Regions from separate parts of the Clostridium sp. JN-1 genome, predicted to be linked through region 2. Evidence: predicted binding sites of a transcription regulator. Region 2 holds the regulator's gene; the other holds the start of a gene.
What was found. The regulator LexA, encoded in region 2, represses DNA repair genes until DNA is damaged. The targets are predictions, from matches to a motif close to CNAACANNTGTTNG.
Positions count from the first base shown of each region.

Region 1: a site for LexA is predicted at 2,426-2,439, ahead of recA (recombinase RecA). Genes of this name have one in related genera too.

Region 1 covers NZ_CP033465.1:1,752,630-1,760,876, forward strand. The annotation lists gene rny (ribonuclease Y) at 1-1,004, opposite strand, end outside; gene recA (recombinase RecA) at 1,277-2,371, opposite strand; gene pgsA (CDP-diacylglycerol--glycerol-3-phosphate 3-phosphatidyltransferase) at 2,801-3,388, opposite strand; gene rimO (30S ribosomal protein S12 methylthiotransferase RimO) at 3,375-4,712, opposite strand; gene EBB51_RS08275 (DNA translocase FtsK) at 4,845-7,070, opposite strand; gene EBB51_RS08280 (ATP-dependent Clp protease proteolytic subunit) at 7,174-7,860, opposite strand; gene EBB51_RS08285 (YlmC/YmxH family sporulation protein) at 7,933-8,205, opposite strand.
Region 2 covers NZ_CP033465.1:1,484,154-1,492,400, reverse strand. The annotation lists gene EBB51_RS07110 (tyrosine recombinase XerC) at 1-783, shown strand, start outside; gene EBB51_RS07105 (hypothetical protein) at 816-1,304, opposite strand; gene EBB51_RS07100 (TetR/AcrR family transcriptional regulator) at 1,952-2,536, opposite strand; gene EBB51_RS07095 (2-dehydropantoate 2-reductase N-terminal domain-containing protein) at 2,550-3,467, opposite strand; partial or broken gene EBB51_RS07090 (Tn3 family transposase) at 3,581-5,083, shown strand; gene lexA (transcriptional repressor LexA) at 5,265-5,876, shown strand; gene EBB51_RS07080 (methionine gamma-lyase family protein) at 5,884-7,167, opposite strand; gene hfq (RNA chaperone Hfq) at 7,288-7,524, opposite strand; gene miaA (tRNA (adenosine(37)-N6)-dimethylallyltransferase MiaA) at 7,588-8,247, opposite strand, start outside.

The DNA of each region.
Region 1 (8,247 bases), 270 kb from region 2:
TCAATAGAATGTTTTAATACATTTTGACCATAACTAGTTCTATACTTTAATCTTCCCAATAACTTTATTAATTCCAAGTGAAGACCATGTACTCCTGTTTCGAAAGTTGCTTGTTCTCCTTCTTCTTTAATGTTATTTTCTACTTCCTTCTTAGCTTTTTCAACCATTTCCTCAATTCTTGCTGGATGAATTCTGCCATCAATTATCAGTTTTTCCAACGCTATTCTAGCTACTTCTCTTCTTATAGGATCAAATCCCGATAGAATTACTGCCTCTGGTGTATCATCAATTATTAAATCAACACCAGTTAATGTTTCAAGAGTCCTTATATTTCTACCTTCTCTTCCTATTATTCTCCCTTTCATTTCATCATTAGGGAGAGAAACAACATAAACAGTCGTTTCTGCAACATGATCTGCTGCACATCTTTGAATAGCACATGTTATTATTTCTCTTGCCTTTTTATCTGCTTCTTCCTTTGCCCTTGTTTCTACTTCTTTAATCATCATTGCAGATTCATGTTTTATTTCCTTATTAACCTCATCTAGCAATATTTCTTTAGCCTGTTCAGATGTTAAACCTGACAATCTCTCAAGTTCTTTTCTCTGCTTTTCATATAATTGTTCCACATTTTGTTGTAATTCATCAATTTTTTGCTGCTTTTTATTTAGATTTTCATCTCTTTTTTCAAGCATATCACTTTTTTTATCAAGTAATTCTTCTCTTTGAATTAACCTTCTCTCAAATCTCTGAGATTCATTTCTTCTATCCCTTGATTCCTTATCAAAATCTGCCCTTAATTTATGAACTTCTTCTTTAGCCTCAAGTATTGCCTCTTTCTTTTTGGATTCTGCATCCCTTTTAGCTTCTTCTTTTAATCTATTGGACTCTTTAAGAGCCTCCGATCTTATAGTTTCAGCTTTATTTTTTATAAGGTATAACATTATTAACAAAACAATAGCTACTATTATACCAGTAATAATTACATATATAATAGAATTCATATAAACACCTCCTTTGCTTTTATCACGTATATATATTTTAGGTAAAATATGCAAGCATAGAAAAGGTGCCTTATTTTATTCAATTGGTAACTAGTCAAAATAAATGATAAACCAGAATTTGTCTTAATTTTATATTATATTTTTATTATTGTCAAGTTTTAAGTGTTATATTATTAATATAATCCGTTATTTTACAATAACAAGAATTTATATTAGAATATCATGTTTTCCTTATGAAATATCAAGTTTTCCTTATGTTTTTATTTGAAATTTTATTTACTTTGAGTATCTTCTTCTTTTTTTAGTTTATCTTCTTCTTTTTTTAGTTTATCTTTTCCCTTAGCATCTTCATCTATCTTAGGATTTACGGCAGGAAGGTTATATTTTTGTCTTATATTATTTTCTATTTCATACATTATCTTAGGATTTTCTCTAAAAAATTGTTTTGCGTTTTCTCTTCCCTGCCCGAGCCTAGTTTCTTTGTATGAAAACCATGATCCACTTTTTTGAACAAGTTCTTCTCTAACACCAACATCTAAAACATTTCCCTCTCTTGATATTCCTTGGTTATACATTATATCAAATTCTGCTTGTTTAAATGGAGGTGCAACTTTATTTTTAATTACTTTAACCCTTGTTCTATTACCTACTATTTCATCACCTTGTTTTATAGAATCTATTCTTCTAACATCCAGTCTAACAGAAGAATAGAATTTTAGTGCTCTTCCGCCTGGAGTAGTTTCTGGATTTCCAAACATAACCCCTACTTTTTCTCTCAACTGGTTAATAAATACTACAGAACATTTGGACTTGTTTATAGCCCCAGTAAGTTTTCTTAAAGCTTGAGACATAAGTCTTGCTTGTAAGCCAACATGTGAATCTCCCATTTCTCCTTCTATTTCTGCTTTAGGAACTAGTGCAGCAACAGAATCAACTACTATTACATCTATAGCTCCTGATCTTACAAGTGCTTCAGCTATTTCAAGTGCTTGTTCTCCAGTATCTGGTTGAGATACAATTAAATTTTCTATATCCACTCCTAATTTCTTAGCATATCCTGGATCAAGAGCATGTTCAGCGTCTATAAATGCTGCAGCTCCTCCAGCTTTTTGTGCTTCAGCTATTATATGTAGAGCTACTGTAGTTTTACCAGATGATTCAGGTCCAAATATTTCTACAACCCTTCCCTTGGGGATACCGCCAATTCCAAGTGCTATATCCAGATCTAAACATCCAGTTGATATAGCATCTAAATCCAATACGCTGTTTTCACCAAGTTTCATTATAGAACCTTTACCAAATTGCTTTTCTATTTGCGTTAACGCAGAATCAAGTGCTTTTAATTTTTCAGTATTAATATTTGCCAAAATAGCCACTTCCCTTCCTTAATTATGGCATATATACTATATAGTATACGGGTTCGAACATTTGTTCTAAACTAATTATATAATATATTATATATTTGGTCAACCTAGTATAAGTTCAGCTATTTAAATCAAATATAACATTTATTATAGAAATCTATGCCTATAATTTAAAATTATCAAAAACATAGGTATTTTCTATATAGACATTATAATTATTTACATAAAATTATATTTTAAACAATCGAGTATAAGGAAAATAATTAATTTATTTTCTGTTCTTATGCACCGCGTGAGTAATACGCTAGAGCTAGAGCTAGAGCTTGAGCAGCTTTATAGGGTTCCTAACTCATAAGTTGACTTAGGCTGTAATCTGACTTGGGCACATAAAATAAAGAGTTAAATTTTTTAAAATTTAACTCTTTAATAAACCTATTTATCAGGTCTAAGCATTTCCTTATTCTTAATAAAATAATCTAGTCCAGATATTATAGTTATAATTATAGCTAATGTCATAGCCACATCTGTTGTCATATTTAAAAACTTATGAGGATGTTTAATAAATTTTTCTAGCATTCCTAGAAAAACATGTTGATAATTTAAATTTATTAATGCTAATACTATAGCTATTATCTGAGTAACTGTTTTTGCTTTTCCCCATTTACTTGCTGCTATAACTTTTCCTTCTGCAGCAGCTACAGTCCTAAGTCCAGTAACAGCAAATTCTCTAGCTATAATTATTATTGCTACCCATGAAGGAATTACATGGTATTCAACTAGACATACTAGTGCTGTTGTAACCAATAACTTATCTGCTAGAGGGTCCATTAATTTCCCAAAACTAGTTACTTGATTTCTGCTTCGCGCAATATATCCATCCAACTTATCTGTTATAGATGCTATAATAAATATAGCTATAGAAATAAGTGTACCATAAGGTATCCCTTTTATAGTTATAAATATTAAAAAAACAGGAACTAATATAATTCTAAGTATTGTAAGTTTATTAGCAAGATTCATAGTACACAACTCCTATTAAATCATATTCAAAAGCATGAGTGATTTTTACTTTAACAATTTCTCCTATCTTTAAGTCTTTATCACATTTAAAGTAAATGAGTCCATCAACTTCAGGAGTCATTTCATAACTTCTCCCATACCATTCTTCGTCTTTACCTTCCACTATAACGTCATATACTTTTCCAACCTTTTCACTATTAATATCCTTGGATATCTGTTGTTGAATACTCATAAGTTCTTCTTCTCTACTCTCTTTGATTTCCTCAGTAATTTGAGAATTCATCAAAGCTGCAGGAGTTCCCTCTTCTCTAGAATATTTAAAAACTCCTAATTTGTCAAATTTGATATCCTTAATAAATTCTTTCAATTCATCAAAATCATCCTGGGTTTCTCCAGGAAAACCTACTATAATAGAAGTTCTAAGTACAATATTTTTTATCTTTTGTCTCAATTTATGTATATTGCTTATTATATCTTGTCTTGTTCCTTTCCTTCCCATAGCTTTTAGCACATGATCACTTATATGTTGAATTGGTATATCTAGATACTTACATACTTTACTATTTCGTGCCATTTCATCTATGAGTTCCTGAGTAATTTGTTCAGGATAACAATACAGAATTCTGATCCATTCTATGCCATCTATAAGAGAAAGCTTTTTTATAAGTTCATGGAGCATGCTTTTACCATATATATCAATACCATAAATACTTGTGTCCTGTGCTATAAGTATCAGTTCTCTTACTCCCAAGCTAGCTAAATCAGATGCTTCCCTTAAAATATTTTCCATATGCCTGCTTCTATATTTCCCTCTTATTTTAGGTATTATACAGTAAGTGCAAAAGTTGTCACATCCTTCTGCTATCCTTATATAAGCATAGTGTGAATCAGTAGTTAGAACCCTATTTCCTTCATTTATATTTACATCACTATAGGTACAGCTATAAAACTTATTTTGATTTCCATTCATACAACTTTCTATAGCTCCACTTAACTTGTCATAGTCATTTACTCCAAGTAATATATCTATTTCCGGAATCAAATCCATTAATTCCTTACCATATCTTTGTGTAAGGCAGCCTGTAGCAGCCAAAAGTTTACATTTGTATTTCTTTTTGTATTCAGCCATTTCTAATATTGTATCTATAGATTCCTGTTTTGAATTTTCTATAAAACCACATGTATTAACAATTATAACATCAGCTTCTCTTGGGTCATCTACTATAATATATTCGATTTTAATATTGCTTAGAATAATTTCCGAATCTATTCTGTTCTTATCACAACCCAAACTTATTAGTCCAATTTTTACATTGTTCTTCACTATATTTCCTCCTGTATTATAGCATATTAAAATAAATACATAACTTATTTTAAGACTACTTATTATTTTTTACAAGCATAAATTTAATTTTTATTAAATCAAAAATGCAAAATCATTTAAAAAGTTTGATATCTATAAATCATCTTTCTTTATCAATACCTGTCTCGGCTTACTTCCATCTCTCGCCGATATTATCCCTCTTTCTTCCATTTGATCTATAATTCTAGCTGCTCTATTATAGCCTATTCTAAGTCTTCTCTGAAGCAGTGACGTAGAAGCTTGATTGGCTTGTACCACAATTTTAGTTGCTTCTTCTAATAATTTATCACATTCAGAATCCTTATTAGTATCAACATTGGTATCAATTTGATTTATTATATCACTTTGATATTGAGGAACTTTATGACTTGATTTGATAAAGCTAACTACCCTCTCAACCTCATTTTCTGATATAAATGCTCCCTGTATTCTTATTGGTTTAGCTTCGCCAACAGGATAAAATAACATATCTCCTTTACCTAAAAGCTTTTCCGCACCAGCACTATCTAATATTGTTCTAGAATCAATTTGGCTTGATACAGCAAAAGATATTCTAGAAGGAATATTAGCTTTAATGACTCCAGTAATAACATCTACAGATGGCCTTTGAGTAGCTATAACAAGGTGCATACCTGCTGCCCTTGCCATTTGAGCTAACCTACATACATAATCCTCCACATCATGTGGGGAAACCATCATTAAATCTGCTAACTCATCTATTATTATTACTATAAAAGGAAGCTTTTCTTGAGCCGTTCCCTTAACAGTTAATTTATTATAGCTTTCAATATTTCTAACGCCATTGTCTGCAAATAACTTATATCTTCTCTTCATTTCCTGCACAGCCCAGTTTAATGCTCCTGCGGCTTTTTTAGGATCTGTAACTACTGGTATCAATAAATGTGGAATTCCATTATATATACTGAGTTCAACTACTTTAGGATCTATCATAAGTAACTTGACATTGTCAGGAGAATACTTATACAAAAAACTAATTATAAGGGTATTTATACACACACTCTTACCAGATCCAGTTGCCCCAGCTATGAGCACATGAGGCATTTTTGAAAGATCAGATATAACACAGTTTCCAGCTATATCCTTTCCAAGACAAAACGCCAAATTATTATCTGAATTCATAAATTCAGATGATTCAATAACTTCTCTTAGATAAACAGGAGTTAACTCCCTATTTGGTACTTCTATTCCTATAGCTGATTTACCTGGAATAGGTGCTTCAATTCTAATTCCAGATGATGCAAGTCCCAATGCTATATCATCAGCTAAGTTTACTATTTTACTTACCTTAACACCAGGACTTGGTTGAATTTCAAATCTTGTGACAGATGGACCCTTGCTTACTTGAATGACTTTAGCTTCAACTCCAAAGCTCAACAAAGTTTCCTCAAGCTTACTAGCATTTCCTATTAATTCTTTTTTATCTTCTTTATTTAATTTAGATAGTGTATTTGTATTTAACAAATTAGAGTTTGGAAACTTATACATAACAATAGATGCTGCACTTTTTATTCGTTTACTAATTTCATCATTCATAGATCTATCAGAAGTTTTATCTGATGCACATTCAATATTTATGGGATGCTGTTTTGGCTTTTCTACTTCTTTATTTTTTTCAGATGACTTCATAAAATTTAATATCTTTATTCTGCTGTTTATTCCATTTATAAAATTCTTCTTTTTATCATTTTGGTTACAATCTTCAATATTATCTTCCTTTTCATCAATTAATTTTATTGCATCGTCATCATTTCTGTGAATAAAGTTTTTTACATTATATATTATTTCATATATAGTAATTTTACTCATTAAAATAAACGATATTATGTATAATGACAAAAAAATTATATAGCATCCTACTTTACCAAATAACTTTAATAGTGGAATATCTATTAAAATGCCTATCACACCAGCATGGATTATTGTATTTGATTCATATAATTTCCTTATAGCTAATTTTATATTGTTATCTACATAGTAATTATCAATTACAAGCATTTGTATAAAAAGCAGTGTATTTATAATAGAAAGTATTACTCCATAAAACTTTGTACTAAATTTCATTTTCTTCTTTTTAGCTATGTAACAAAATCCTATAAATATTATGAGTACTGGAAAGATAAAAGCTCCGAGGCCTGCGATGGTTATTAGAATTTTCTTTATAAAGTTTCCTACAATACCTGAAGTCTCAGGTGAAAAGACACTAATTATCATAAGTATGCCTATTGTAACTAGTAGAATTCCTTTCACATCATTATTATTTTGGTAACTTTCCACTTTTCTAGTCATGTACCTTATCACCTCAAGTTAATAATTCTACATGCTTATAATATTTCCTTTTATTTTAATATACCAAAATCATCAAAGGAAATTTCATTATAAACTTTCTTTTTATCAGCTAAGTTTACTTTTCTTTAGCTAACTTTTTTTCTATTAAAAATTCTAATTTAGATATTGCATCACTTATTCCGCCTACTTCATCTATTAGTCCTTCATCAACAGCTTGCTTTCCAATTAAAATAGTTCCCATATCATTTAACAGATCATTAGTCTGTGACATAAGCTTTGTTAAATTCTCCCTCTTAATTTTGGAAGTTCTAACTATGAATTCTGTAATTCTTTCCTGCATTTTCTTAAAATATTCAAATGTTTGCGGCACACCTATTACAAGCCCATTCATTCTTATGGGATGAACAATCATAGTAGCAGATGGTGATATAAATGAATAATCAGCTGAAGTAGCAAGAGGAACTCCTATAGAATGACCTCCTCCTATCACTAGAGAAACTGTTGGCTTACTCAAACTTCTTATCATTTCTGCTATTGCAAGTCCTGCTTCCACATCTCCACCGACAGTATTTAATACAACGAGTAATCCCTCTACTCTTTTATCATTTTCTACAGCTATGAGTTGGGGGATTACATGCTCATATTTAGTAGACTTAGTTTGTGGTGGAAGTATCATGTGTCCTTCTATTTGACCTATTATAGGCAAAATTTGAATTCTATCAATTCCCTCAGGTGTATTTGTAGTTCCTAATTCCTTTAAATTTTTTAATTCTTGATTTTTATTATCATTTTCTTCAGGCATATTATCTCCTCCTTAAACACAATCATATTTTGTGCATTAAGGTGATTATATATACATTTTTTACTACTTAAATTAATGATACTTTTTCAAAGACTCTTCTTCTGCATCAATTATTATTGTCTTAGATCCTATTTTTTTTACATATTCCCAAGGTACTTCTATAAATTCATTTTTGCTAAATAAGCCTATTTTAGATTTATTATTATTTAAGATTAACATTTTGAAATTTCCATATTCATCTATTACAGTATCATTATTTCCAAGGTAGTTAAATTTATTTCCATCATTTACATTAATTATTTCATACTTTTCCATTTCACTATATAACTTTAAATTGTCGCTCATGATTATCCTCCCTTATATAAATTAATATTTATGGTTAGTTCC
Region 2 (8,247 bases):
ATAAATGACATAGATGATGTTTTTTTAAAGAAAATAAAATTAAATGATCTCTTTGCTTTTATATCATTTGCTGAAAATTATAGAAACAATGGGAGTTATGCAAGGGCAAGAAAAGTAGCTTCTATTAAGTCTTTTTTTAAATATTTATATGGCAAGGCTAAAGTTATATCCGATAATCCTGCTTTAGAACTTGAATCTCCAAAAATAGAAAAAAGAAATCCAATTTATTTAACCTTAGATGAAAGCAGGAATCTTCTAAACGCAATTGATGGAAAGTATAAAGAAAGAGATTATTGTATAATCACTATATTTTTAAATTGCGGTTTAAGACTTTCAGAGTTATGCGGAATAAACATTTCTAAAATCAAAGGCGATATATTAGAAGTAATAGGAAAGGGGAATAAAGAAAGAACTGTTTATTTAAATGATGCTTGTTTAAAAGCAATTTCTTCATATTTAAATATTAGAAATAAGAAGATAGATAAAATAATAGATAAAGATGCCCTTTTCATAAGCAAAAATTATAAAAGAATCAACAAACGTTCCGTAGAATTGATGTTAAAAAAATACTTAGCAAAAGCTAACTTAGATACGCAAAAATATACTCCTCATAAATTAAGACATACAGCGGCAACTCTTATGTATAAATACGGAAATGTAGATATAAGAAGTTTACAAGAAATACTGGGCCACGAAAATGTATCAACTACTCAAATATATACTCACGTTGACGATGAAGAATTAAGAGAAGCTGTAAAATCAAATCCTCTAAGTAAAGAATAGCAGCTGATAAAAATATCAGCTGCTGTCCCCTATTAATTTTTATATCTTTCATTTTTAAATCTTATAAGCCCAGGAAATTCTTCAAAAGCAACTTCGTCGAGTTTCTTTATGTCTTTAAGTAAATCATTTAAGCCTTCTACATCATCTATATATTCTATGTTTGGTTTCCAGTTATTTGAAGAATCTACATCTGTATGTATTTCTTCGTCTTTAGTATTATCATTTTCAATTTCTTTATCTGTACATGTTTTTTTATCTTGACAGTTGAGTCCAGTGTTTGTACTTTTTATTGCTGTATTTACCATTTTTACTGAATTTTTTGAACTTTCATCTGTATCTAATTTTTCATCACCCATGACAACTTCATCAATCTTTATAGCTTTCATATCATATCCCCCTTCTTCTAGACATTTTCCACAGTTGTTACATTTCTTACTTGGATCTATATCGCATCTATCACATTCACCACAATTATTACATAGCTTATTGTAATCAAATATGCAATATCCATTTTTACTCATTATTATACACTCCCCCTCCAAATTAAATTATTTTATAAGTTGATTCTTACTATCTATTATTATATATAAAAATAATCAAATTTAACAGTAGTTTTGCACAATTTATTTAATATTTACATAAAATATTTATTTTGTATGTTTTTCAATATAATGTAATACAAATATTTACTGCATTTTTATATTATACTATATAGGGGTGCAGCCAACATTTCCGACAAATCCCACGTTAAAGAATTAAGTTCAATGGACTTGCTTATAAGTCTTATAAGCGGCAGCTTTATAAGTGTCTTTTATATTATAAAACCATTACCACAGATAAAGTACTAAAACACTGAAATTTTATATTTTATGGTATATTCATGGATAATACTGCCTTAATGTGAGTAAAAACTCTTAGTTTTATGATTTAACATGAATTTTGCTGAAAATGTCGGTTCTTAACCCAATATAATAATTTTCTTACTTTGATTTTTAATAACTCAATTATAGTTGAGTTATTTTTCCTGATATAAAATAATCGTCAATTAATTTTTCAACTAACCTTTTATTTGCCTAAGCTTGAGCCACTGATGTCCAAATAGTTAAAAACAATTTGGACACATCTTTATTTTTAGTATTTATTTTAGATATTTTTTCATCAAGAGTGCTTAATTTATATGTGATTGAGTAAATTTATTAATTATAATTTGTAGTTCTGCAAGGAGTGCTTCAGTTGAGATGTCAGCACCGGTTACTCCAAATATTGCAAACACAATACTATTTGCTCTGGCTCTAGTATCATGGATACAAAAGACACCTTCTTTACAACCATCATCTAACAGCTTTTGAAAGGGCTCACACAGTTGATAAAACGTTTGAATCCTAATCTGATCAAGAAGAAAACGAAATTTTTCATAATCTCTCTGGTATCTTATCAATTGAGGTTTGACATTTGAAAACTGCTCTGAGCACAGTTCTATAATTTTGTGCAAACGTTCCGTTACAGAAACATCCTGATTTTCAATAATCTTTGTAACGTATGGTATAAAGGAATCACCCTTATGATTTAGCACTGCTTCCATTAACTTTTCCTTACTATTATAGTAGTGAAGAACTGTTCCCCTTACTACCCCTACTTCTGCGGCAATATCGTCAATCGTTGTTCTAAAGTATCCTTTTTTTAGAAATATTTTTTGAGCAGCCTGTACTATTTGCTTTTCTCTTTGTTTTGTATCATTGATTCGTTTCGTCATAGATTCCTCCTTATTATTTAGATGGTATGTATTTTTCAAGAACATCTGCATTGGGTGTTCTCACCATTGCATTTGCTAACAATTCTCGGAACTCATCATTTAATTTTATCATCTCATTCTTACCATTTTTTGCATGATCGCATACGCACAGATCTCCAAGTGACGTATAGCAACACAATTTTAAAAACATATAACACTTGATTTTTTTCGAGGTAACAAATTCGTAATCACTCTTCGGCAACACCTCATACCCAAGTTCTTTTAACACATCATAATACTCTCTTACAGAATCTATAATTTTATACAAAACCATCTTATTTCTCTTGATTTTTCTATAATTATACCCTGTATAATATGCTGCATATACAAACGGAAGAATCAATGCTGCATGACTTTTTAGCCAATCATCCATTTTATTTTCAATGGTAAGTCTCATTTTTGTTCCCTGAAAAATGCTCTTTATCCATTCATCACTTTCATGAGAATTATCTATTCTTCCAATCGTCATTTCATTTAAATAAAAAGAATCAACATATTTATTGGTTCTTTGCCCAGCTGCACTAAAGAATCCAAAAAATACGTTTTTCTCTTTCAATAGATCTAAATACTCTTTTGCATTTGTATTGTTCCCAATAAAAACAATATTTCTACTCGAATTCTTATTTAAAATCGGAATGATACTTCCAAGTTGTGTATATTTCAAAGCAACAAAGATTACATCATAGAAATCCTGATCCGTCAAAGAATTAATCACACATATTTTATCATTTGTATTTTTAATCTTAAATTTATGTCTGATTGTTAGCCCATTCTGTTTAATTTCCTCATACCAACTTCCTCTTGCAAGAAGCGTTACATTCTTTTTGGATTTATAGAGTAAATGTGCTAAATTACATCCTAACACTCCTGCACCATAAACAAGTATTCTCATAATTGCGTACCTCCATTTTTCATTTATTATGTTGGTTAGTCTTGACAAGCTTGATTATAATCTCTTATTGACAAATAGTCAATAAGAGATTATGAAAATCAGTAGAACTAGTCTACGAAGAATATTTATTATCTTATGATGAATGGAACATAGCTAAACAAGCAGGCACAAAACTTGCTGTAGATCTTAATGTCAAAAAATATATTACAGAAAGATTAGAATCATTAAATGACAAATTAAAATGGTTCTCAAAAAACATAGATAAATTGGAAGATGTAGTTATTGAAAATTCAAAAATACATATAGATAGATTAAAAAAAGATACTCCGCCTGAAGCAATGCAATTAAGTCAAAAACTTTATAAGATGATACCTAGAATTAAGCTTCCTGATCTACTTTTAGAAGTATCAAAATGGACAGGCTTTGATAGGAGTTTTATTCATGCTTCAACTGGGAATTCTGCTAAAGGTGAAGAAAAAACAATTCTTATGGCAGCTCTAATGGCTATAGGAACTAACATAGGATTGTCAAAGATGTCAGACTCAACGCCAGGCATATCTTATAAACAAATGGCAAATTCAGCTCAATGGAGGTTATATGATGATGCCATGAAAAAAGCACAAGCTACATTAGTTAATTACCATCATAAATTATTTTTGTCAGCATTTTGGGGTGATGGTAGTACTTCATCAAGTGATGGTATGCGTGTACAGGTTGGTGTTTCATCCTTATATGCTAATGCTAATCCTCATTATGGGACTGGTAAAGGTACAACAATGTACAGATTTGTAAGTGATCAATTTTCAACATTCTATACAAAAGTAATAAATACTAATGCTAGAGATGCAGTTCATGTAATTGATGGACTTCTTTATCATGAAACAGATTTAAATATTCAAGAGCATTATACGGATACAGCAGGTTACACTGATCAGGTTTTTGGATTAAGTCACTTATTAGGATTTAGGTTTGCCCCTAGAATTAGAGATATATCAGAACTTAAATTATATTGCGTTGGAAAAGCTAGCAATTTTCCTAAAATAGAAAGTATTGTAAATAGTCATATAAATATTAAAATTATTGAAGAAAACTTTGATGATGTTTTAAGATTAGCACATTCAATAAGGGAAGGGAAAGCTACTGCTTCACTTATAATGGGAAAATTAGGTTCTTATGCTAGGCAAAATGCTTTAGCCACAGCTCTTAGAGAGATGGGAAGAATAGAAAAAACTATATTTCTTTTAGATTATATAACTAATGAATCCCTTAGAAGACGTATACAAAGAGGACTTAATAAAGGTGAAGCTATGAATGCTCTTGCAAGAGCTGTATTCTTTGGAAAACGTGGAGAATTTAGAGAACGTGAATTGCAGGATCAACTTCAAAGAGCAAGTGCTTTAAATATTTTAATAAATGCAATAAGTATTTGGAATACTACATACTTACAAAAAGCAATAGACTACATAAAGCAAAATCAGACAATTGATGAAAGCTTACTTAAACATATATCTCCATTAAGCTGGGAACACATTAATTTACTTGGAGAATATAATTTTGATTCTAAAAATATTCCTGAATTTAATGAGCTAAGACCATTAAATATAACTAATCCATGATATGTCTTAGAGTGGGTGAAAAGTTGAATTTTCACCCATTTTTCGTCTTAGCGTGGGTTTTGTCGGAAATGTTGGCGGTACCCAATATAGTAAAGGCTTAATCACTAACAGAACATAAGTTTGATATTTATATTATTATGTGATATAATTCAAAATATAGTAAGTTAGTGAGGTGTTCTTTATGGCAAGGATTAAAAGTAATAAGCAAATAGAAATATATGAATTTATAAAAAGTCATATACGGCAAAAAGGCTACCCACCATCTGTAAGAGAAATTGGTGCAGCAGTTGGATTAAGTTCTACCTCTACAGTCCATGGTCATCTTGAACGTTTGGAGAAAAAAGGACTTATAAAAAGAGATGCTACAAAACCAAGAACTATAGAAGTTGTAGAAAATTCAATGAGCAGAAAAGAAATGATAAATATACCTATTATAGGAACAATTACTGCAGGTGTTCCTATATTAGCTGTAGAAAACATAGAAGATACTTTTCCATTACCAGCAGACTATGTTAAAAGCAGCAATCAATTATTTATATTAAAAGTATCTGGTGAAAGCATGATCGATGCAGGGATATTTAGTGGAGATTTTTGTATAATAGAAAAAACTAATTCAGCTGAAAATGGTGACATTGTTGCAGCTTTAATAGAAAATGAAGCTACTTTAAAGAGATTTTTTAAAGAAAAAGATCATATAAGGCTTCAACCCGAAAACAAAACAATGAAACCAATAATCGTACAAGATTGCAAGATTATTGGCAAATTAGTTGGTCTCTACAGACGCTATCTATAAGTTTTTCTTACTTTAGAATACTCGAAAGTGCAATAAGTATACCAATTTTAGCATGTTCAAAAGTAAGTCCTCCCTGCAAGTAACCTATATATGGCTCTCTAATAGGTGCATCAGCTGAGAGTTCTATTGAAGAACCTTGAACAAAGGATCCTGCTGCCATAATTACCTGATCTTCATATCCAGGCATATCCCATGGTTCACATTGCACAAACGAATCTATAGGAGAGCCAGATTGAATACCCTTGCAAAAGTTTATAAGTTTTTCTTTATCGTTAAACTTTATTGCTTGTATTATATCGCTCCTCTTGTCAGTGTACCTAGGAAGTACTTCAAAATCAGCAAGTTCCATTATTCTTGAACAAAATATGGCTCCTTTTAATGCTTCTATAGCTATATGCGGTGCCAAAAAGAGTCCTTCATATAAAAGCCTCATAACACCAAAAGTAGAGCCGCATTCCCCGCCTATTCCTGGAGCCGTAAGTCTATACGATGCTTGAGTTACATATTCTTCCTTACCTGCTATATAACCGCCTGTTGGAGCTATACCTCCGCCTATATTTTTAATAAGTGATCCTGCTATTAAGTCAGCTCCAACTTCTGTTGGTTCTATTGTATCTATAAATTCTCCATAACAATTATCTACAAAACATATTAATTTAGGATTAATACCTTTTACAAAATCTATAATTTCTTTTATTTCTGATACTAGAAATGATTTTCTCCATCCATAACCAGTAGATCTTTGGATATGTACCAATTTTATACTTTCATCATTTTCAATTTCAGACTTTATCTTATCAAAATCAGGTTTTCCTTCCGATGTTAAATCTACTTGTTTATATTTTACTCCATATTCTTTCAAGGAACCTATATTTTTATTACCACTTATTCCTATAACATTATGTAATGTATCATAAGGAGTTCCACATACTGATATCATAGTATCGTTGGGTCTCAGATTGCCAAATAGTGCAGTAGCCAAGGCATGTGTACCATTTACGAAATGTGGTCTTACAAGTGCACTTTCAGAATTGAATACTTTAGCGTATACTTTATCTAGTGAATCTCTTCCTATATCTCCATATCCATATCCTGATGAATTTGTGAAATGGGATTCACTTATTCTTTCACTTTGAAATGCATGTAATACTTTTAATTGATTATATCCTTTTATATCATCATATATTTCAAATTGTTCTCTTACATCTTTAATAGCTTGATCATAAAGTTCAAATACCCTATCATTTATATGATATATACTTTTTAACTTTTGTTTTTCTAAATCTATCATTTTTGTATTAAAACCTCCAATATGCTTTATTTGTAATTCAAGCTATTATTATATCACAAAAAAGGGAATAAGCAAAATATTGCCTATCCCATTTTATCTACGTTTTAATATTAAAAACTATTACTCAGAAGGATTATTATTAAACAAAACTGGTCTTGATGGATTGATAGTAGATATTGCGTGTTTATACACCATCATCTGCCTTCCATCACAATCCAAAATTACAGTAAAACTATCAAATCCTTTTACATTACCTTTTATTTGGAAACCATTTGTCAAATAAATAGTAACCTGAGTTTTATTTTTCCTAGCTCCATTTAAAAATATATCCTGTAAGTTATTGACCGTTTTACTCATATACTTCCCCTCCATAATCTTTATTTTATATATTCTATATAATCTAATGAATTCCTCTTAATTTTATAAATTCTTTAATTCTTGAACTTTTTTACATATGTATTCTGCAATTTGATTATCTGCATTAAATTCATCTTTATCTATCCATATAACTCTTTTATCTTTTCTAAACCATGTTAATTGTCTCTTAGCATAATTTCTACTTCCCTTTTTTATCATATAGATAGCTTCATCTAAACTTATTTTTCCATCGAGATAGTACAGTATTTCTTTATACCCTATGCCTTTCATTGACTGCATTTCTGAAGTATATCCCATTCTTTTTAAACTTTTGACTTCGTCTATCAGACCTTTTTCTATCATTATATCTACCCTTTTATTTATTCTATCATATAATTTAGCTCTGTTCATAGTAAGTACAAAGTAATAAATTTTATAAGGTATATCGTATATATCATTATCCTTATTAAAATCACTTATAGTTTTGCCTGTCAGCTTATAAACTTCTAGAGCTCTTATAACTCTTTTTAAATCATTTGGGTAAAGCTTGTTATAAGATTCAATGTCAACTTCTTTTAATAATTCATGTACATATTCTTTTCCATTTTTAAGTGCAAGATTCTGAAGATACTTCCTATACTCCAAATCTGTAGATGCTTCTGTAAAACTGTAATTACACACGAGAGAATTTATGTAAAGTCCAGTACCTCCCACGAGCATCGG